2 regions of the Desulfocurvus sp. DL1XJH-121 genome follow, and region 1 is predicted to be linked to the other one. Evidence: predicted binding sites of a transcription regulator. Region 1 holds the regulator's gene; the other holds the start of a gene.
What was found. The regulator HrcA, encoded in region 1, represses chaperone genes, less so after heat shock. The targets are predictions, from matches to a motif close to TGTTAGCACTCNNNNNNNNNGAGTGCTAACA.
Positions count from the first base shown of each region.

Region 2: groES (co-chaperone GroES) is a predicted target of HrcA. The motif match lies at 3,121-3,151, and genes of this name have one in related genera.

Region 1 is NZ_JBTVWW010000021.1:34,561-45,489, reverse strand. It holds gene ACYYG1_RS13805 (ABC transporter ATP-binding protein) at 1-264, opposite strand, end outside; gene ACYYG1_RS13800 (ABC transporter ATP-binding protein) at 258-998, opposite strand; gene ACYYG1_RS13795 (helix-turn-helix domain-containing protein) at 1,313-1,879, shown strand; gene ACYYG1_RS13790 (tRNA (cytidine(34)-2'-O)-methyltransferase) at 2,037-2,489, opposite strand; gene ACYYG1_RS13785 (hypothetical protein) at 2,480-3,052, opposite strand; gene ACYYG1_RS13780 (hypothetical protein) at 3,415-3,645, shown strand; gene ACYYG1_RS13775 (GrlR family regulatory protein) at 3,755-4,126, shown strand; gene ACYYG1_RS13770 (hypothetical protein) at 4,239-4,442, shown strand; tRNA gene ACYYG1_RS13765 (tRNA-Val) at 4,507-4,583, opposite strand; gene rfbB (dTDP-glucose 4,6-dehydratase) at 4,878-5,900, shown strand; gene rfbD (dTDP-4-dehydrorhamnose reductase) at 5,897-6,769, shown strand; gene hrcA (heat-inducible transcriptional repressor HrcA) at 6,840-7,880, shown strand; gene ACYYG1_RS13745 (nucleotide exchange factor GrpE) at 7,898-8,458, shown strand; gene ACYYG1_RS13740 (TetR/AcrR family transcriptional regulator) at 8,640-9,215, shown strand; gene ACYYG1_RS13735 (MBL fold metallo-hydrolase) at 9,222-10,397, shown strand; gene dnaK (molecular chaperone DnaK) at 10,668-10,929, shown strand, end outside.
Region 2 is NZ_JBTVWW010000003.1:113,317-124,245, reverse strand. It holds gene ACYYG1_RS03465 (ATP-binding protein) at 1-1,923, opposite strand, end outside; gene ACYYG1_RS03460 (phosphate/phosphite/phosphonate ABC transporter substrate-binding protein) at 1,927-2,853, opposite strand; gene groES (co-chaperone GroES) at 3,188-3,478, shown strand; gene groL (chaperonin GroEL) at 3,507-5,147, shown strand; gene ACYYG1_RS03445 (cobyric acid synthase) at 5,263-7,860, shown strand; gene ACYYG1_RS03440 (Ros/MucR family transcriptional regulator) at 8,211-8,606, shown strand; gene ACYYG1_RS03435 (class I SAM-dependent methyltransferase) at 8,671-9,504, opposite strand; gene ACYYG1_RS03430 (GNAT family N-acetyltransferase) at 9,735-10,253, shown strand; gene purE (5-(carboxyamino)imidazole ribonucleotide mutase) at 10,311-10,796, opposite strand; gene purD (phosphoribosylamine--glycine ligase) at 10,799-10,929, opposite strand, start outside.

The DNA of each region.
Region 1 (10,929 bases):
CACGTAGCCCAGGCCCAGGCGGGCGATCTGAAAGGGCTTCATGGCCGTGGTTTCCTGGTCCATGAAGGTGATGCGTCCCCGGGACGGGGGCACCAGGCCCATGATGCTGCGCAGGGTCGTGGTCTTGCCCGCTCCGTTGCGGCCCAGGAAGGTGAAGCACTCGCCCTTGTCCACGGCGAAGGACAGGCCCTGGATGATGTGGCTCTTGCCGTAGAAGGAATGGATGTCCTCGGCGCGCAAGAGGGGTTGGCTGGACGCTACCATGAGGTCTCTCCGAGATACGCCTTTTTCACGACGTCGTTGTTTTGGATTTCATCGGGCGTGCCCTTGGCGATGATCTTGCCCATCTGCAGCACGCTGATGGTGTCGGAAATGGACATGACCACGTTCATGTGATGCTCGATGAGCACGATGGTGTACTTTTCCGAGAGCTTGGCGATGAGGTCCACCATGCGCAGGGTGTCGTCGGGGCTCATGCCGCTGGTGGGCTCGTCCAACAGCAGCAGGTCCGGGTCCGTGCCGATGGCGATGGCCACGTCCAGGGAACGCTGGCTGCCGTAGGGAATGGTCCCGGCCAGCTCGTCGCGCAGCCTGATGATGCCCATGAATTCGAGGATGGCGTCGGCCCGGTCGTTGACCTCGGCGTTCCCGGCCGCGGGGCGGAACAGGCACTTGCCCAGGCCGCACTTGGCCTGCACGGCCAGGCGCACGTTCTCGGCCACGGTGAGCTCGGGGAAGATGCTGGTGACCTGGAAGGAACGTCCGATGCCCCGGGCGCAGCGCTCGTGCACCGTGAGCTTGGAAATGTCCTGGCCCTTGAAGAGGACCGAACCCGAGGTGGGCGGAAAGATGCCCGCCAGAAGGTTGAAGAGCGTGGTCTTGCCCGCCCCGTTGGGGCCGATGATGGAATGAATGGTCCCCTGGCGCACCTCCAGGTTCACCTCGTGGGTGGCCACAAGGGCGCCGAAGGATTTACAGAGCAGTTGGGTTTGCAGCACAGCGGGCTCCAGTTTCTGGACTTTTGTTCAAGTTACTTGAATCCCATTAGATGCCTAGATCATGCCAACTAAAATACCACATTAAATTTCGATTAGTTACAAATTCAATTCAAGCGAAGACGTCTTTCAGGGCCTAATTTCGCACCCAATTTTTAACAAAAATAGAAATTTTGACCTTTTCGTTTCCAAACCGATGCCGAGATTTCACTGGGTGAAGGAAAATGCGGGATGTGGCGGCCCCACTACAGGAAAGCAACTTGAATTTTTCTCAAGCACCCGGTACAGGCTTCAGACCACACATGGAGGACACGACTGTGAGCGAATTGGAAAGCAATCTGGGGGTGCGCATCCGGCACCGAAGGACCCTGATGAACATGCGGCTGGCGGATCTGGCCGCGGAGGTGGGCTGCTCAGAGAGCATGCTCTCCAAGATAGAACACGGAAAAGCCAACCCTTCCTTGAAGATGCTGCACCGCATCGCCAAGGCCCTGGACATCGCGGCGGGGGCCCTGTTCTACCAGAGCGACGAGGAGGACTGCCTGGCACGCAAGGGCACGCGGCCGCTGTTGAGCATCTCCACCCTGCGCTCGGGCACGGACATCGTGCTGGAGGCCCTCATTCCCCACGCGGCGGGCCGGCTCCTGGCCTCCAACATCCACATCGTCCAGCCCGGCGGGCACACCGACGGCGAATACACCCACGAGGGCGAGGACCTGGGCTACATCCTGGAAGGCCAGCTGGAGCTGCACCTGGACGACAAGGTCCATATTTTAAATGAGGGAGATTCCTTTTATTTCCAGTCGGATAAGAAGCACGGCTACCGCAATCCCGGGACCACGGTAGCCAAGGTCCTGTGGGTCAACACGCCACCTAGTTTCTAGTTTTTCGTTTTCGTATAAAAATACACAGCTGATATTTTCCCGAATTGTTAATTTAGCATTTTTTAGATCATGAGGCGGAATCCACCGCCCGGACGCCAAAAGGGGCCGCCAACGATGGCGGCCCTTTTTTGGGGCCCAAACTGAAATTCGGGGGGAACTATTCCGGCAGGGAGCCGGAGATGCGCAGGGCCTCGAAGAGCAGGATGCCCGCGCTGGTGGACATGTTCAGGCTGCGGATGCCGTCGCGCATGGGGATGCGCACGTGGTGGGGATGGGCGTCGAACAGGTCCTGGGGCAGGCCGCGCGTTTCAGGGCCGAGCACTAGGAGGTCGTCGGGCAGGAAGGGAAAGTCCTGGCAGGCGGTTTCGCGCCGCGCCCCGGCCAGGACCAGCCTGCGCCCCCCGGCATGGGCCAGCAGCGCATCCCAGTCCGCGTGCACCAGCACATCCAGATGCCGCCAGTAGTCCAGGCCCGCGCGGCGCAGGTACTTGTCCTCCAGGCTGAAGCCCAGGGGCTCCACCAGGTTCAGGCGAACCCCCATGGCCGCGCACAAGCGGGCCACGTTGCCCGTGTTGGGCGGGATCTCGGGTTCGAAAAGCACTACTTCCACGGTTTGCCTCCCTTGCGCGCCGGGTGCGGCAAGGGGATGTACAACGCCTCCCGGCCAGGGGCAAGGTCAACGGGCCAGGCCTCGCGCACCTTGGCCGGGTCGTGGGCCGCGCGCAGGCCGTCCAGGCGCGGGGCCCGGGCCCAGCCCGAGCCGTCGGCGTACAGGGTCAGCTCGAAGCCCATGCCCAGGTAGAAGGCGCTGCGCAGGGGGCTGTGCTGGCGAGCGAGGAGATGCAGGGCGCGCACCCGCGCCCCGCCGCAGCCCCGGCCCACGGCGCGGCGCACCAGGGCGCAGAGGATGTAGGTTCCGAGCCCCAGGCCGCGCAGCGCCTCGGGCAGCAGGAGTTCGCGGCTGAATCGCGCCCGGCGCGGGTCCGCGTCCAGGGCCAGGGCCTTGGCCCGCAGCCTTTCCCAGGCCGGGCCGCTCCAGCCCGGACCGCCCGGCGCGCTCACGGCCAGGGGCGTGATGCGCTGGGCCAGCAGCCCACCGGCAAGCTCCAGGCGATGCTCCAGGAGCACCAGCAACTCCCCGCTCCCCACGGCCACCACGCCCATCCGGTGCATGCGCCCTCCCCCGCCGCCCGACGCGGCGCCTGCCCCAGCCTACACCCCGGGGCGGGAAAAAGGCCAGCGCCCGGAACCGGGGACGGGCCCTCGGCCGGAAGCGCGGCCGCCCCTGACACGGCAATGCGATGATACAGAAAAGCGTCGTCCACCAGCATAGCGATAGTCTCATGATTATAGACGCATTCAAAACAATACTTCGCGGATCACCGCGCGAAAAACAGCGATCAGCGTTGATATACGAATGCAAAAGCCAAATGCGACGGACAAACATGCCCGGTTTTTCTCCCATCCTGTTTACCAACATCAAGATATCATGCTACAAGGCAGTACGTCGCACTTTCAAGCAAGGAGGGGACGAGATGTCCGAGGCGACTGTTTTGCAGACGATGATCGAGGAATTCAGGCAGGAGCTGCGGCAGGCCACCGAGCGCATCGTGGCTTCCAACGAAAAGGCGGCGGCCTCGAACCGGGCCCTGGCCCAGGCCATCAAGGAAGCCGGCGGCGGCGGTGAAGGGGCGCGTCCGGCCATGATGTCCGGCGGGCTCACCGACGGCATGGTCTTTTTCGGCCACATCAACCGCACCGAGTAGGGCGCTGGCCGGACACCCCGGGGACGGCGGCCGCCATGTGGGCGCCGTCCCGCAGACGCGACACCGCCAGAGGGGACCGCGGGGCTTGCCCCCGGGGGACGGATGTGCCATGGGAACGAACCCCAGGACATCGACCCCCGAGAAGACCATGATCTCAGGCCTGTTCGGACTCACCTACCATCTAGGCAACAAGGGCAATTCCTCCACGGCCGTGCTCAGGGACGGCCGGATTCGCGGAGGGGATTCCACCTATTTCTACGTGGGCACCTATGCGGAGGAAAGCGGATTCATTCGCGGCGAGGTCCTGGTTACCCACTGGATCGGCCCCATGGATCTCGTGTTCGGCCAGTTCCGCCAGATCCGTCTGATCCTGGCCCTTGAAATCCAGGGCCAGGGGCGGGCCTTCGCGGGGTACGCCCACCCGCCCCACGAACCGGCGCAGAAGATGTCCCTCAAAGGCGTCCTGCTGGCCGACGCGTAACCCCTTCCCGGCGCAGGGCCGCCCCCTGTTTCTTCGCTCCCGGTTTACCCGTTCTCCCGGCTGTGCCATACTGGAGGCAATCCCTTCACTGCAGCAGACAGGAGAAACAACCATGTCGGGACGGACCAGAGAGGATTTGCTGGACCGGGCGGGCCTTGACGAGAAGCCCCAAAATTACCAGCTGGCGTACATCATGGCCCTGGAATTCGCCAAGAACAGCACGGAAAAGCCGACCCCGGCCTTCATTTTCCAGGACACCCTCAAGATCCTGAACCTGGCCGACGCCAAGCCCGAGACCTTCGGCCCCCGGGACTAGAGGGCCGGACGCGGGCCGCAAAAAAAGAACCCCAGGCTAATTACCTGGGGTTCCGTGATTTCGGTGGTGGGCGATACTGGATTTGAACCAGTGACTTCCACCGTGTGAAGATGGCACTCTGACCAGCTGAGTTAATCGCCCACTTTCAAGGATGTGCTAGCACATCACCGCCCGGGATGGCAACGGCGCTGGCCCATCGGGGCCGGGGTCGCCGCCGCGTTTTCCTTGGCGCGGGAGGAGATAGCTACCAACCTTCCCCGCCGCTATCAAGCATTTTTTTCATCCTGCCGCATATTTCCCGCCCGACGCGGTTCGGGGGGCGTTTTCCGGGCCCCGGGGCCGGGCTTTGCTGCGCGACCGTTTTGGGATAACGTGCCTCCAGCGCCGCTCCCGGCGGCCCGGCAACATCGCCCAAACACTGCCAGGACAACATATATGACACTGCTCGTCACCGGCGGGTGCGGATTCATCGGCACCAATTTCATCTATCATATGCTCGGCGCGCGCCCGGACCTGCGCGTGGTCAACCTGGACAAGCTGACCTACGCGGGCAACCGGGCCAACCTCGCCCCCCTCGAAGAAAGCGGGGACGGGCGCTACGCGTTCGTGCGCGCGGACATCGCGGACCCCGAGGCCGTGCCCCGCATCCTCAAGGAATACGCCGTCACCGCGGTGGTCAACTTCGCGGCCGAGTCCCACGTGGACCGCTCCATCTCGGACCCCTCGCCCTTCGTGACCACCAACGTGCTGGGCGCGCAGAACATGATCCACGCGGCCATGGAGGCCGGCATCGAGCGCTACGTGCACGTCTCCACGGACGAGGTCTACGGTTCCCTCGGCCCCGGGGACCCGGCCTTCACGGAAGCCACGCCCCTGGCCCCCAACAGCCCCTATTCGGCGTCCAAGGCCTCGGCGGACCTCTTGGTGCGCTCCTATTGCAAGACCTACGGCTACCCCGCCGTGGTCACCCGCTGCTCCAACAACTACGGCCCCTGGCAGTTCCCGGAGAAGCTCATCCCCCTGATGTTCGGCCTGGCCCGCGCGGGCAAGCCCCTGCCCGTGTACGGCGACGGCGAGAACGTGCGCGACTGGATCCACGTCACGGACCATTGCCGCGGCGTGGAGCTGGCCCTGGCCAAGGGCCGCCCCGGGGCGGTGTACAACCTCGGGGGCAACGCGGAGCGGAGCAACCTGGAGGTGGTGCGCGCCATCCTGGCCGTGGCCGGAGCCGACGAGGGGCTCATCAGCTTCGTCAAGGACCGCCCGGGCCACGACCGGCGCTACGCCATGGACTATTCCCTGGCCGCCCGCGAGCTGGGCTTCGCCCCGGCCTACGAATTCGAGGCCGGGCTGGCCGAGACCCTGGCCTGGTACGAGGCCAACAGCGCCTGGACCGCGTCCATCCAGAGCGGCGAGTACCGCTCCTTCATGGACGCCTGGTACGGGGAGCGCCAGTGACCCCGCACCGCGCCCTGGTGCTCGGCGGGGAGACGGGGCTCTTGGGCCGCTCCCTGACGGCCCTTTTGGAGAAGCAGGGCTGGGAGGCCTCGGCCACGCCCCGCCCCGGCCCCAAGGCCTGGGACTACGAGGCCCTGGGCGCGTTCCTGGACCACTACCAGCCCGACGTGATCTTCAACACCTGGGCCTACACCCAGGTGGACAAGGCCGAGGACGAGCCCGCCGAGGCCCGGCGCGTCAACGCCGCCCTGCCCGAGGCCCTGGGCCGCGCGGCTCTCGGCCGCGACATCACCCTGGTGCATTTTTCCACGGATTTCGTGTTCGGCGGCCCGTCGGAGACGCCGCGCACCGAAGAGGACGACCCCTGCCCCGAAAGCGTGTACGGCCGAACCAAGCTGGAGGGCGAGATGGCCCTGCTGTCCCTGGGCATGCCCTCGCTCCTGGTGCTGCGCACGGCCTGGCTCTTCGGGCCGGGCAAGGGCAACTTCGTGCGCACCATGCTCAACCTCGCGGCCGAGCGCGAGAGCATCAACGTGGTCCACGACCAGGTGGGCTCGCCCACCTACACGCCGGACCTGGCCGAGTACACCCTGGCCCTGGTCAACGCCGAGGCCACGGGCCTCTACCACGTGGCCAACGCGGGCAGCGCCTCCTGGTGCGAGCTGGCCAGCGAGGCCCTGCGCTGCATGGACACCACCTGCGCGGTGCACGCCATCACCTCGGCCGAATATCCCCAGAAGGCCAAGCGCCCGGCCTACTCCGTGCTGGACACGGCCAAATTCACCAGAGCCACGGGCATCACCCCCCGGCCCTGGGTCCAGGCCGTGCGCGACTACGTGTACCGAGAGACCTCGCTGGGCGATGGCTGAGCGCCCGGGCGTTGACACCCCCCCGAGCCGTGATTAGTCAGCAGCGTAAGGCAGAACAGGACGGGTCCGCATGCAGTTGACCAACAGGGAACACGCCGTGCTGGCGACCATCGTCGAGCACTTCATCCGCGACGCGAAGCCCGTGGGCTCTCGCACCGTGGCCCGCGACAGCGGCCTGTCCCTGTCCCCGGCTAGCATGCGCACGGTCATGGCCGACCTCACGGACAAGGGCTTCCTGGAGCAGCCCCACACCTCGGCCGGCCGCGCGCCCACCCCCCGGGCCTTCCGCTGGTATCTTTCCGCCGTGCTCGCGCCCCAGGACCTGGACGGCGAGGCGAGGCGCACCATCCAGGACTCCCTGGACCTGGCCGGGCTGGACATGCCCGAAATGCTGCGCCGGGCCTCCCACGCCCTGTCCTCCTGCGTGCGCCAGGTGGGCATGGCCCTGGCCCCGGGCGGCTTCGACGTGCGCTGGCGGAGCATCGACTTCGTGTCCGTGCGCTCGGACCTGGTCATGGCCGTGCTGGTGCTGGACGGCGGCGTGGTGCAGAACCGCATGCTGCCCGTGCAGGAGGAGCTTTCCAGGGACGAGCTGGTGCGCTTCGGCAACTACCTGAACCACCATTTCGCGGGCATGACCCTGTCCGAGGCGCGCACGCGCATCCTGCGCGAGCTGGACGGCGCGGGCAGGCGCATGGACCGCCTCTATCACCGGGCCCTGACCCTGGCCAACGCCACCTTCGACGCCGAGGACGGCCGCGACCTGTTCGTGGGCGGGGCCTCGCGCCTCCTGGACCAGCCCGAGTTCACCGACGCCGAAACCGTGCGCGAGCTCCTGGACCTGTTCGACGAGCGCTCCCGGCTCCTGGAGCTGTTGGACCGCACCATCGAGGCCGGGGAGATGCGCATCACCTTCTCCACCGAGGCCGAGGCCTCCGGGGAGGACGCCCGCCGCGAATACAGCCTGATCTCCTCGCCCTACGGCGGCCAGGGCGGCCCGCGCGGGGTGGTGGGCGTCATCGGCCCCCTGCGCATGGACTACGCCCGCATCGTCCCGGCGGTTGACTTCACCGCCAGGGTGCTTACCGATTTGATCCGCAATCGACACTGATCCGCCAGGAGAACATAATGAGCGAAGAGAACAAGCCCACCGAGGCCCAGGAAACAGCCGCGCCCGCCAAGGTCGAAGCTCCCTACGAGCCCAGCGACGGGGAACTGAAGACCCTGTGCCGCCAACGCATCTGCCCGGGCTGCGACATCGGGGCGGAGGCCGAGGACGTGCGCCTGCGCGCCCTGGCCGAGCTGGACAACACCAGAAAACGCCTGGAAAAGGAAAAGCAGGAGTTCCGCAAGTTCGCCTGCGAGAACGTCCTGGGACAGCTGCTCCCGGTGCTGGACAACCTGGACCTGGCCCTCAAGCACTCCCCCCAGGAAGACGGCTGCAAGAATTTCGTGCTCGGCGTGGACATGACGCGCAAGGCGTTCCTGGACGTGCTCTCGGCCAACGGCATGGTGCCCGTGGGCGAGGCCAACGAGGCCTTCACCCCCGAGCGCCACGAGGCCGTGGGCCAGGACGAGCGCGAGGACCTGGACGAGGGGACCGTGACCCAGGTCATGCAACGCGGCTACCTCCTGAACGGCCGTCTGCTGCGGCCGGCCAAGGTCATGGTCTCCAAGAAGCCGGAATAGCCTCCTTCCCGGCCGAACTTCAGGGCGCGTCCGCCATGCGGGCGCGCCCTTTGTCTTGCCCGACCGTTCCGCCCCCCCCCGAGGCGGGCCCGGGCGCAGCGTCGCGAGGCCTATTGACAAAGTTTACAATCTAGGTTTATGTCGTAAACAACGTAAACAATGACTCCGCCGGAGCACGCCGATGCCGCCCCATGCCGACACCGCCCAGCGCGACCCGCTGCTGGAAAAGGCCCTGGACCAGTTCGCCCTGTACGGGTACCGCAAGACCTCCCTGGACGCCGTGGCCGAAGCGGCCGGGGTCTCGCGCCAGACCCTGTACAAGCGCTACGGGTCCAAGGAAAACCTTTTCCGCGAGGCCATGGCGGACCATTTCGAGGCCACGGCCCGCGCCGCGCGTCTGGCCCTGGACGACGCGTCCGCGCCTCTGGCCGAACGCCTGCTGGCGGCCTTCGACGCCTCGGCCGGCCAGTTCATCGACACGATGAAGGCCTCGCCGCACTTCGTGGAAATCCTCGACGCCACGCACACCCTGGTGGGCGACCTCTGCGCGGCCAGCCACTTGCGATTCATGCAAATGCTGGCCAACGCCGTGGCCGGATGCCCGGCCGTGCGCGCGGGCGGGCACGCGCCCATGGACGTGGCCCGCACCCTGTACCACGCCCACAAGGGCATCTTCTTCCTGTGCGACGGCCACGCCGGGTATCTCGAAGACCTGCGCCTGGCCATCGCCATCATCTGCCCCGGCACGGCGCCATAGGCCGCCATGTCGCGCCGCGCCAAGCTGATCCTGGCCGCAACGGCGGTCTGCATACCCATCGGAGCGATCCTCATGACCGGTTGCGCCATCATGGGCACCAGCCCCCAGGGCGAGGACCTGGCCCGCATGCGCCGATCCCCGCACTACGACACGGAAAACGGATTCGAGAACCGCCGCCCGGGCCTCCTGGCAACGATGCGCAAGCGCAGCCCCTGGAAGGCGCTGCCCGAAATCATCTTCCGGCGCGGGACCCTGAGGCCCGAGGGCCCGCTGCCCGAGGCGGGCGCGGACCTTTCCGCGCTCGACAGGCCCTCGGAGGATATCCGCCTCGTCTGGTTCGGGCACTCCTCGTTCCTGGTGCAGGTGGCCGGGATCAACGTCCTCGTGGACCCGGTGTTCTCGGCCGCGGCCTCGCCCCTGGAATTCCTGGCGCCCCGCTTCCAGGCTCCCCCGGCCGGCCTGGACGAGTTGCCGCGCATCGACGTGATCTGCATCTCCCACGACCACTACGACCACTTGGACATGCAGACCGTGCGCCACTTCCGTGACACCGATACGCTGTTCGTGACGCCGCTGGGCGTGGGCTCGCACCTCGCGGGCTGGGGCATCGCCCCCCAACGCGTCACCGAACTGGACTGGTGGCAGTCGGCCCGGGTGCGCGGCCTGGAATTCACGGCCGCGCCCGCGCAGCACTTCTCGGGCCGGGGCCTGTTCCAGGGCAACCGGACCCTGTGGGCCTCGTGGGCCATCCGGGGCGGCGGCAAAAGCGTCTTCTACAGCGGCGATTCGGGCTATGACACGCATTTCAAGGAAATCGGCGAACGCCTGGGGCCCTTTGACATCGCCTTCATGGAAAACGGGCAGTACGACGAACTCTGGGAAGAGGTGCACATGCTGCCCGAGCAGACCATCCGAGCCTTTGCCGACGTACGCGCCCGGCGGCTGATGCCCGTGCACTGGGGCATGTTCATTCTCTCGCGCCACACCTGGCGCGCCCCGGCCGAGTCCATCGCCGCCCTGGCCGACCAGCGGGGCATCGACCTCGTGACGCCCAGGCTGGGCGAACTGATCACCCTGGACGACGACCTGCGCACGACCCGCTGGTGGGAAACCGGCGCGTCCTTGGCGGACGGCCCCGCCCCCCCCGGTCCCCTCGGCCCGGAGGCCCCGGCCCGCAACTGATTCCTCCTCCCCCCCGGCGGGCCGAGCCCCCCCCTTGGCCCGCGACAAACGCGCCCCGCAAGGGGCGCGTTCCTTTTCCGACATCCTCCTCCCCCCCCCCTGGAAGCCGCCCGGGGCCGGGGGCCGAGGTGAAGTTTTTTTCACACTCCCCCTTTACACCCGCGCCAACGGACTTAAATTTTCCCCATCCTGCGCCGGGCTGGACCGCAACGGCGCGGATTACAACAAACTCTGATCGCATCATGCATTTGTTCCATACGGAGGAGAACAATGGGTAAAATCATCGGAATCGACCTCGGGACCACCAACTCCTGTGTCTACGTCATGGAGGGCAAGGACCCGAAGTGCATCACCAACCCCGAGGGCGGGCGCACCACACCGTCCATCGTGGCCTTCACGGACAAGGAACGCCTGGTGGGCGAAATGGCCAAGCGCCAGGCCGTGACCAACCCCGAGAAGACCGTCTTCGCCATCAAGCGTCTCATGGGCCGCCAGCACGCGGACCCGGAGATCAAGAAGTGGACCGACTCCT
Region 2 (10,929 bases), on a different contig from region 1:
GGAGATTTTTCCGCCGTGGTCCGAGATGATGCCGAAGGACAGGGACAGGCCGAGGCCCGTGCCCTTGCCCACCGGCTTGGTGGTGAAGAAGGGGTCGAACACGCGCGAGAGGTTCTTTTCGTCCACGCCCGAGCCCGTGTCCGCCACGGTGACCAGCACCCTGCGCCGGTGGCTGCAGAGCTTGGTGCCGACCATGATCTTGCCGTCGGAGCCGATGGCGTCGAAGGCGTTGCCCACCAGGTTCATCCAGACCTGCTTGAGCTTGTCGCGGTCGCCCACGATGGGCGGCACGTTGGGGTCCAGGTCCAGGTCCACCACCACCCGCTCCTGCAGGAAGATGTTGGTCACCAGATCCGCCACCTCGGTGATGGACTCGTTGAGGTCCATGGGCTCCATGGAGCTCTCAATGTTGCGCGAGAAGCCCAGCAGATCGGCCACGATCTTGCGGCAGACCTGGGTCTGGCGCTCCACGATGGCCAGGTCCTCGCGCATCTGGCCCTCGGGGGCGTCCTCCATGAGCAGCTGGGTGTAGCCCAGGATGATGCCCAGCGGCGTATTGATCTCGTGGGCCACGCCCCCGGCCATCTTGCCCAGGTCCTGCATCTTCTGCGAATGCACCAGCTGCTCCTGGTACTGCTTGATCACCGAGATGTCGCGCGCCGTGAGCAGCAGGCCAATGATGTCGTTGCCGTCGTGCACCGGGACCTTGAGGACGTGGAACCAGCGCCGGTTGCCCTCCTTGCCCATAAGCACCTGCTTGGACAGGGGCTTGCCCGTGATCAGGATCTGCTTGTCCTCGTGGTAGCTGGCGTCGGCCAGGGCCTCGCCGAACAGCTCGAAGTCCGTCTTGCCCAGGACGTCGCGTTCGTCGAAGCGGAAATAGGTGCAGAAGGCCTTGTTCACGGACATGTAGCGCAGGTCGCGGTCCTGCATGGACACCAGGTCCGGGGTCACGTCCAGGATGGTCTGCATCAGGGACTTCTGGCGCTCCAGGTCGGCCTGGGCCCGCTTGAGCTCCTCGATGTAGGCCCCCAGCGTCAGGGTCATCACGTCGAAGGTCTCGGCCAGGCTCTGGATCTCGTCGCCCACGTTCTCGCGGTAGACCTTGCAGCTGCGGCAGGAGGCGAACTTCTTGGGCAGGTCCAGGTCCCTGCAATCCGGGCAGAGAGTCCCGGCCAGGTACCAGCAGCGGTGGGTAGTGTCCCCGTAGGCCGGGCATTTCTCGTTGCCGCAGCGCATGACCTGCCAGCATTCGCGCAGGGCCGGGGGCGCGGTGTGCACGTTGAGGTGCCCGCGCACCACCTCCTCGGCGCTCTGGCGCAGGAGGTTGATGCTGCGCGTGACCCCCCGGGCGAAGACCGAGGTCAGGAGCATGGCCGCCACCACCACGGCGGCGGTGATGCCGAAGATGGTGGTCATGACGTCCTGCTGGGCCTTTTGCACGCGCATCTGGCTGATGCCCAGGCGCACGGCGCCCACCCGGTTGCCGCCCACCAGCACCGGGGCCACGAAATCGAAGATGCGCGTGACCCCCGTGTCCAGGAGCTGGATGTTCACGCCCCGCTCCGGGGGGGCGTTGGCGTCCTTGAGCTCCACGGGGAAGCCGTCTTTGAAGCTGTGCACGATGACGTCGCCCTGGGCGTCCAGCACGAAGGCGTAGGTGATATAGTCCGAGAGGCCCTCGATCTCGTCCACCAGGTTCTTTAGGCGCAGGAAGTCGCGGGCCAGCACCGGGTCCACGGCGCGCAGGGCCAGGTTGCGGACCATGGACGTGCCGCGTTCGCGGTTCTCCTCCAGGATGGCGTTCACGCTCACGCGGGACACGGCCAGGCCCATGACCAGGCCGAAGAGAACCACGATGGCCGCGGTGCCCAGGTTGATCTTGTCCTGGAATTTCAGGCGGTGCAGCAGGCGGCGGGGCATGGCCTAGTCCCCCTTGCCCGGGGCGATGGATTCGGCCAGCCTGCGCACGGGGTCGAAGTCCGCATCCTGGGAGGGGATGATGGCCGTGAACCCGGCGTTCTCCAGGATGGGGCGCAGGTGCGGCTGCCCGGGGTCCAGAGCCAGCATGGCGGCCTTGATCTTGCGCACCACCCCCGGGGAGAGGTCCCGGCGCGCCGAGTAGACCCAGCCGGGATACCAGCGGGTCTCGTCCAGCACGCGAATCTGCCTGAGGTCCACCTGGTTGGCCATGAGCGCCAGGGTGCCCTCGCGGATGGAGCCCACGTCGTACTGCCCGGAGAGCACGCCCAGCACCACCTTTTCCTGCTTGCCCCCGGGGCCCGGGGCGAAGGCGATCTCCGCGAAGTCCGAGCGGGAGAGGCCGTGCTCCATGAAATGCCCCAGGGCGAAGAGGTAGCCGCCCGCGCTGCCCGGATCCACGGCCAGCCAGCGCTTGCCCTTGAGGTCCGCGAGGCTCTTGATGGCCTTGTTGGCCGCGCGCACGATGATCTGGCCGCGGAAGTTCTTGCCGGGTTCCTCCTCCACGCGGGCGAAGGCCCGGGCTCCGCTGGCCCCGGCCATCTTCACGTAGATGAAGGGGTTGGAGAAGGAGATGTCGATCTGGCCCCGGGCCACCATGTCCATGTGCTCGGTGAAGGTGTCCGGGAAGACCTGGCGCATTTTCAGGCCCGTGGCCTCGGCCAGGTATTCCACCAGCAGGTGATGGCGCTGGTAGGACAGGCTGTGGGCGTACTGGGGCAGATAGGCGTAGGTCACCTCCTCCTGCCTGGGGCGGAAGGTGATCTCTTCGCGTCTGGTCAGGTCCACGCGCTTCACGGAGTCGTCGTCGCCGCATCCGGGGAGCAGGGCCAGGACCAGCGCCAGGAGCCCCAGGGCCGCGGTCCGGGCCAGGATTCGGGCCGGGTGCCGCTTGGCGCGAGGGCACAAAGAGCGGTCGGGTATGGGGATCACGATTGCGACTGTACCCGAAGGCCGGGAAAAATCCTAGCCCGGCCCGCGACCCGCCCTGGTCCGGGCTAGGCCGCGCGTGTGGCCGGGAACGGAAAAAATTGTCGCTTCGGGTGTTGACAACCCGGGCCGGGGATTTATCAGTGTGCCACGCCGCCCGGGCTTCCCGGTGCCGATTGACATCGGGGTTGTGGGCGGCTATCTCGTGGTCGCTGGCACTCGCCGCAGGAGAGTGCTGACAGAACGAACCAACATCATGCAATTATGGAGGATAATCATGAAGCTGAAACCGTTGAACGACCGCATCCTGGTCAAGCGCCTGGAAGGCGAGGAAGTCACCTCCGGCGGAATCATCATTCCCGACACCGCCAAGGAAAAGCCCATGAAGGGCGAGATCGTGGCCGCCGGCCCCGGCAAGACCGACGATGCGGGCAAGAAGATCAAGATGTCCGTGAAGGCGGGCGACCTCGTGCTGTTCAACAAGTACGCCGGCACCGAGATCAAGATCGACGGTGTGGAGCACCTCGTGATGCGCGAGGATGACGTTCTGGCGATTATCGAAGACTAATCAAATTTTTTTCTGAGGAGTACTTACAATGGCCAAAGAGATTCTTTTTGACGCCAAGGCCCGCGAGAAGCTGAAAATCGGCCTGGACAAGCTTGCCAACGCCGTGAAGGTGACCCTGGGCCCCAAGGGCCGCAACGTGGTCATCGAGAAGTCCTTCGGTTCTCCGATCATCACCAAGGACGGCGTGACCGTGGCCAAGGAAATCGAGCTTGACGACAAGTTCGAGAACATGGGCGCCCAGATGGTCAAGGAAGTCGCTTCCAAGACCTCCGACGTGGCCGGCGACGGCACCACCACCGCCACCATCCTGGCCCAGGCCGTGTTCACCGAGGGCGTGAAGCTCGTGGCCGCCGGCCGCAATCCCATGGCCGTGAAGCGCGGCATCGACAAGGCCGTCGAGTCCCTCACCGAGGAGCTGGCCAAGATCGCCAAGCCCACCCGCGACCAGAAGGAGATCGCCCAGGTCGGCACCATCTCCGCCAACAACGACGCCACCATCGGCAACATCATCGCCGAGGCCATGAACAAGGTCGGCAAGGAAGGCGTCATCACTGTTGAGGAGGCCAAGGGCCTGGAGACCACCCTGGACGTGGTCGAGGGCATGCAGTTCGACCGCGGCTACCTCTCCCCCTATTTCGTGACCGATCCCGAGAAGATGGTCTGCGAGATGAACGAGCCCCTGATCCTGATCCACGAGAAGAAGGTCTCCAACATGAAGGACCTGCTTCCCGTCTTGGAGCAGACCGCCAAGATGTCCAAGCCCCTGATGATCATCGCCGAGGACGTGGACGGCGAGGCCCTGGCCACCCTGGTGGTCAACAAGCTGCGCGGCACCCTGAACGTGGTGGCCGTGAAGGCCCCGGGCTTCGGCGACCGCCGCAAGGAGATGCTCAAGGACATCGCCACCCTCACTGGCGGCCAGGTCGTCTCCGAGGACCTGGGCATCAAGCTCGAGAACATCACAGTCAATGACCTGGGCACGGCCAAGCGCATCGTCATCGACAAGGAGAACTCTACCATCGTCGACGGCGCGGGCAAGCCCGAGGACATCAAGGCCCGCGTGAAGCAGCTGCGCGCCCAGATCGAGGAGACCACCTCCTCCTACGACCAGGAGAAGCTCCAGGAGCGCCTGGCCAAGATCGTGGGCGGCGTCGCCGTGATCAACGTGGGTGCCGCCACCGAGACCGAGATGAAGGAGAAGAAGGCCCGCGTGGAGGACGCCCTGAACGCCACCCGCGCCGCCGTGGAAGAGGGCATCGTGCCTGGCGGCGGCGTCGCCCTGGTGCGCTGCTCCAAGGTGCTGGACAAGATCAAGCCCGCTGACGACGACGAGGCCGCCGGCGTGGCCATCATCGCCCGCGCCATCGAGGAGCCCCTGCGCATGATCGCCAACAACGCGGGCATGGAAGGCTCCATCGTGGTGGAGAAGGTCCGCGAGGGCAAGGGCGGCTTCGGCTTCAACGCCGCTTCCGCCGAGTACGAGGACCTCATCAAGGCCGGCGTCATCGACCCCAAGAAGGTCACCCGCACCGCGCTGCAGAACGCCGCTTCCGTGTCCGGCCTGCTGCTGACCACCGAATGCGCCATCTGCGAGAAGCCCGAAGAGAAGTCCGCTCCGGCCATGCCCGGCGGCATGGGCGGCATGGGCGGCATGGGCGGCATGTACTAGGCCCCCAGCCTCCGACGACGATACTGCCTCATCAGGGCCGTCCCGCAAGGGACGGCCCTTTTTCGTGTCCGTTGCTCCATTTGCCTTTGCGGGGCTTCGTGCTAGCTTCCGGCCCATGCGAAACGACTTCACCCACGGCGGGCGGATAGGCGCGCTGGCCGGGCGCGCCGGGTGCGCGCCCGGGGACATCCTGGACTTCTCCGCCAACATCAATCCCCTGGGCCCGCCCTCGTGGCTGCGGCCGCTCGTGGGGCGCGCGCTGGGCGGGCTGGCGCATTATCCCGAGCCCTATGCCGAGTCTCTGTGCGCGGCCGCGGCCGAACGCTTCGGCTGCGCGCCCGAAGAGGTCGTGGCGGGCAACGGGTCCACGGAATTGCTCTATGCTCTGCCCGGGGCCCTGGGGTTTTCCCGGGCCCTGATTCCCGTGCCTGCGTACACGGACTACCGCCGCGCCTGCGAGCTGGCGGGCGTGGCCGTGACGCCGCTGGCCCTGGACCCGCAGGCCGGGTTCGCCGTGGATTTCGCCGCCCTGGCCGAGGCGCTTGCGCCCGACGCCGGGCGCGGCTGGGCCGTGTTCCTGGCCCGACCCAACAACCCCACGGGCCGGGGCCTGGACGCCGCGTCCCTGCGCGAACTTGCCGCGCGTTTCCCCGAGGCCTGGTTCGTGGTGGACGAGGCCTTCGCGGATTTCGCGCCCTCCATGGAGCGCCTGGCGGGCCGGCGCCCGGCCAACGTGGTGGTCCTCTATTCCCTGACCAAGTTCTATGCCGTGCCCGGCCTGCGCCTGGGGCTGTGCTTCGCCGCGCCGCACGCGGCCGCCGCCATCGCCGGGCGCATCCCGCCCTGGTCCGTGAACGGCCTGGCCCAGGCCGTGGGCGAGCGCGCCCTGGCGGACGAGGAATACCGGGAGCGCAGCGTCGAGGCCTGCGCCGGGCTGCGCGCCGGGCTCGTTTCGGCCCTGTCCGCGCTGTCCGGGATCACGGTCCTCCCCGGGGAGGCCAACTTCCTGCTCCTGCGTCTGGCCGACGGCGGGCCCACGGCCCCGGAGCTGGCCGAAAAGCTCCTCCTGGCCTCGCGTGTGGCCGTGCGCGACTGCGGGTCCTTCGAGGGCCTGTCGCCCCGGGGCCGCTGGATACGCGTGGCCGTGCGCACGGCCGGGGAGAACGCGGCCCTGGCGGACGCCCTGGCCCGGGCTTTGGGTGCGCCCGCGCGCGCCAAGGCCCCCCGGCGCACCCCGGCCATCATGGTCCAGGGCTGCTCGTCCAACGCGGGCAAGAGCGTGCTCGCGGCGGCCCTGTGCCGCATCCTGCTCCAGGACGGATACCGCCCCGCGCCCTTCAAGGCCCAGAACATGTCGCTGAACTCCTTCGTGACCTTGGACGGCGGCGAGATGGGCCGGGCCCAGGCGACCCAGGCCCAGGCCTGCCGCCTGGACCCGGACGTGCGCATGAATCCGGTGCTCCTGAAGCCCAGTTCGGACACGGGCTCCCAGGTCGTCGTCATGGGCAGGCCCGTGGGCAACATGCGCGTGAAGGACTACGTGCGCTACAAGCCCGAGGCCTTCGCCCGGGCCCGGGCCGCCTACGACTCCCTGGCCTCGGAGCACGACGCCATGGTCCTGGAAGGCGCGGGCAGCCCGGCGGAGATCAATCTCAAACGCCACGACATCGTGAACATGGCCATGGCCCGCCACGCCGGGGCCGCCGTGCTCCTGGCCGGGGACATCGACCGGGGCGGGGTCTTCGCCTCCTTCGTGGGCACCATGGACCTCCTGGAGGAATGGGAGCGGGCCCTGGTGCGCGGGTTCGTGGTCAACAATTTCCGGGGCGACGCGTCCCTGCTGGATGAGGCCCTGGTGCTGACCCGGGACTACACGGGCGTGCCCTTCGCCGGGGTGGTGCGCCACCTGCCGGACCTGGGCCTGCCCGAGGAGGACTCCGTGTCCTTCAAGAGCGGGGTCCTGGACATGGCCCCGTCCCCGGAGCGGGTGGCGGAGGTCGCGGTGCTGGACCTGCCGCACCTCTCCAATTTCACGGACCTGGACGCCCTGGCGGCCGAGCCCGACGTGCTACTGCGCGTGGTGCGCCGTGGCGACGCCCTGGGAGCGCCCGGGGCCCTGATCCTGCCGGGCAGCAAGAACGCGCCCGGGGACATGCGCGCCCTGGCCGAGAGCGGCCGCGACCGGGAGATCGCGGCCCTGGCCGCCTCGGGACAAACGGAGATCGTGGGCCTGTGCGGAGGGTTCCAGATGCTCGGCCAAAGCATCGCCGATCCCCTGGGCCTGGAGTCCGAGGGCGAATGCCTGGGGCTGGGGCTGCTGCCCCTGGCGACCGAATTGGCCCGGGACAAGACCCTCACGCGCTCATTGGCCGTGCATCGGGAGTCCGGCCTGTCCGTCGCCGGCTACGAAATCCACCACGGCCGCACCGAGGCCCGGGACGCGGGGCTTCGGCCCTCGATCGTTCGCGAGGACGGCGAGGCCCTGGGCTATGCGCGGGACGACGGCATGGTCTGGGGCAGCTACCTGCACGGGGTGTTCGACGCCGACGCCTTCCGGCGTTGGTTCGTGGACCGGCTGCGGGTGCGCGCCGGGCATCCGCCCCTGGGCCGCCCGGCCACGGTCTACGACCTGGAGCCCGCCCTGGACCGTCTGGCCCTGGCCGTGCGTCACAATCTGGACATGGAACTGATGTACGGTCTTTTGCGGGCCTGACGGACGGCCCGGAACGATCGTCAACAGTCGACATCCGGAAGGTTGCGGATGTGCAACGGCTGTACAGTCAGGACGCGGAAGGGATAATTCGTGCATTTGCTTTAGTGAAAAAACTCACAATAAAAGTTGAATCGGCGGGAAAATAAATTTGCAGTGGATCGTTTAAAGCCTTGATATTCTCAGTTGTTGCTGGTTCTTAAGTGCAAAAGCAGTATAATTATCGACGCGCCGACACTTTCAGAATCCCCTGAGAGTGAAGGCTTTTTTCATTTTTGCCGTAGGAAAGACGTTGATTCCGGTTCTGCATTGCGATATGCAGTGCCCATACATTCTGACATTGGAGGAATATGATGGATGAATATCTGAAGGAAGCACTTGAGATAGTCAGGGCGCAGGCCAGCGTGCGCACCATGACCGAGGAAGAGATCATTTCCATGGTGCAGAAACTGGCCAAGGGCATCGCCGGCATCAGCGACGAGAGCGACGACGCCGTCGAAGCCCTGGAGCCCGCCGTGGATCCCAAGAAGGCCATCCGCGAAAAGAGCATCATCTGCCTGGAGTGCGGCAAGAGCTTCAAGGTGCTGACCAAGCGCCACCTGGCCGCCCACGGGCTGACCCCCGCCGAATACAAGGACAAGTGGGGCTACACCAAGAAGACCTCCCTGGTCTGCAAGGGCCTGGCCCGCGAGCGCCGCAAGAAGATGGCGGAGATGAAGCTCTGGGAGCGCCGCGGCAAGAAGAAGTAGTTCTTCTCAACTGCTTTCGCTGCTTTGGGCCCCACCCGTCTCCGGGTGGGGCCTTTTTTATGCCTCAGGCCCGGGCCGTGACCAGGATCAGGTCCCTGCCGCTGCCGGGCCAGGCGGCGTGGAATTCCGCCCGCTCGAAGCCCGCGTCCAGGAGCAGTTCCGCAAGCTCCCGGCGGGAGTAGGCCCGCATGGTGCTGCAATACGCCCGGGGGCGCGTCCCCCCGGATTGCAGAATCACGTATCGCTGCACCGAGGTCCGCCGGGCCGAGAACCAGTGGTTGCGCACTAGGCAGAGGTACGGCTCGTCGCTGAACAGGCCGCCCGCGCAGGCCTGCCAGGATTCGCCCCGCCCGCTGCGCGCCACGGCCCCGTAGGTGTGGACCTCCAGGGCCACGGTTCCTCCCGGGGCCAGGGCGGCGCGTATCCGCTGCAGCAGTCCGGCCGCGTCCCGGGGCGGGAAGACGTTGAACTCACCATAGAGCATCAGCGCCAGGTCGTGGGGGCCGCCGAGGTCCGCGCGCAGCACGTCGCCCAGCAGGAACTCCCGGCCCGGCCCGGCGTGGTTGCGCCGGGCGTGCTCCACGGACGCCGGGCCGAAGTCCAGGCCCAGGTAGCCGTGCCCCAGCTCCGCGAACCAGGGGGCGTAAAGTCCCGGGCCGCAACACAGGTCCAGGACCCGGGCGCCGCGCCCGCGCAGCGCTGCCTGGTCCAGCCAGTCTACCTGGGCCCGGATGGCCGCCGTGGGCCTGCTGGCCAGGGGCGTGTTCTGGTCCAGGTGCACCGCAAGCATGCGGCGGCTGAAGTCCGGGTCGTTCCAGGGTATCTTGTAGGCCCCGGCCCACAAGGCGTCGGGGTCGGGGATATGGTTGATGGTCTCGATGTCCGGATGATGCGGCATTGCCGTGTCCTCGCGTGGTCTGCGGGTCAATGGATAAGCGGGGCCCGCGCGAGGCGGCCCCGTGATTCGGAGGGGACGTATGGTCGGCCGGACCCGGCCGTGGCGATGCTAGTACATGGCGTCCCCTGTCTAGCCCGCCGCGCGCGGCATGTAAAGGGCCTCCCCGCGCATTGCCTTTGCGGCCCGGGGGTTCTATGAATCGGCTTTCGCGGGTCAACCGGAGAGGAATCATGCAGGCCAGGATACGGGACGCCGTGGCCGCCGACGCCGCGGCCATCAGGGACATCTACAACCACGAGGTGGCGCGCACCACCGTCACCTGGAACGAGACCCCGGTGGACGAGGCGGGGCGCGCCGCCTGGATCGCCGCGCGCCAGGGGGCCGGGCATCCTGTGCTGGTGGCCGAGGGGCCGGACGGCGAGGTGCTGGGCTACGCCACCTACGAGGAATTCCGGGCCTTCGACGGCTACCGGCGCACGGTGGAGCATTCCGTGTACGTGCGCGAGGATTGCCGGGGCCGGGGCCTGGGGTCGGCCCTGCTCGCGGAGCTCATCGGACGCGCCCGGGGCCTGGGGCTGCACGTCATGGTGGCTGCCGTGTCCGCGGACAACCAGGGTTCCGTGCGCCTGCACGAGCGCCTGGGGTTCACGCAGGTTGGGCTGATGCCCGAGGTGGGCGTGAAGTTCGGCCGCTGGCTGGACCTGGTGCTGCTGCAGCTCGTCCTGGACCCGGGCGGGGCCCCGCGCTAGGCGCATGAAAAAGGGCGGCCCAAAAGGGACCGCCCCGTGATTTCGTTCGCTTTCCGTCTACTTCAGCTCGGCGGCGGCCTTTTCCACCGAGGCCTTGAAGGCCTCGCGCTCGGCCTTGATGCGCGCTTCCAGGTCCTTGTCCGAGAGGGCCAGGATCTGGGCGGCCAGCCAGGCGGCGTTCCTGGCCCCGGCCTTGTCCAGGGACACGGTGCCCACGGGGAAGCCCGGGGGCATCTGCAGGGTGGCCAGCAGCGCGTCCATGCCGCCCAGGGACGAGGCCGTCACCGGGATGCCGATGACCGGGCGCACGGTGCGCGCGGCCACGGCCCCGGCCAGATGCGCGGCCATGCCCGCCGCGCAGATGAAGACTTGGCAGCCCTCGGCCTCCAGCTCGTCCACCAGCCTGGCCGTGCGCTCGGGGGTGCGGTGGGCGCTGGAAACGGTGAACACGTGGTCGATGCCCAGCTTGTGCAGCAGATCGCTGCACGGGCGCACCGTGGGTTCGTCCGACGCGCTGCCCATGAAAATGGCTACCTTGCTCATGCCTAGCTCCTTGCCAGCCCCTTGTCGCCGATGTCGCGGCGGAAATAGCTGCTTTCGAAATGGATCAGGTTCACGGCCTCGTAGGCCTTCTTCTTGGCCCCGGCCAGGTCCGCGCCCCGGGCCGTGACGCCCA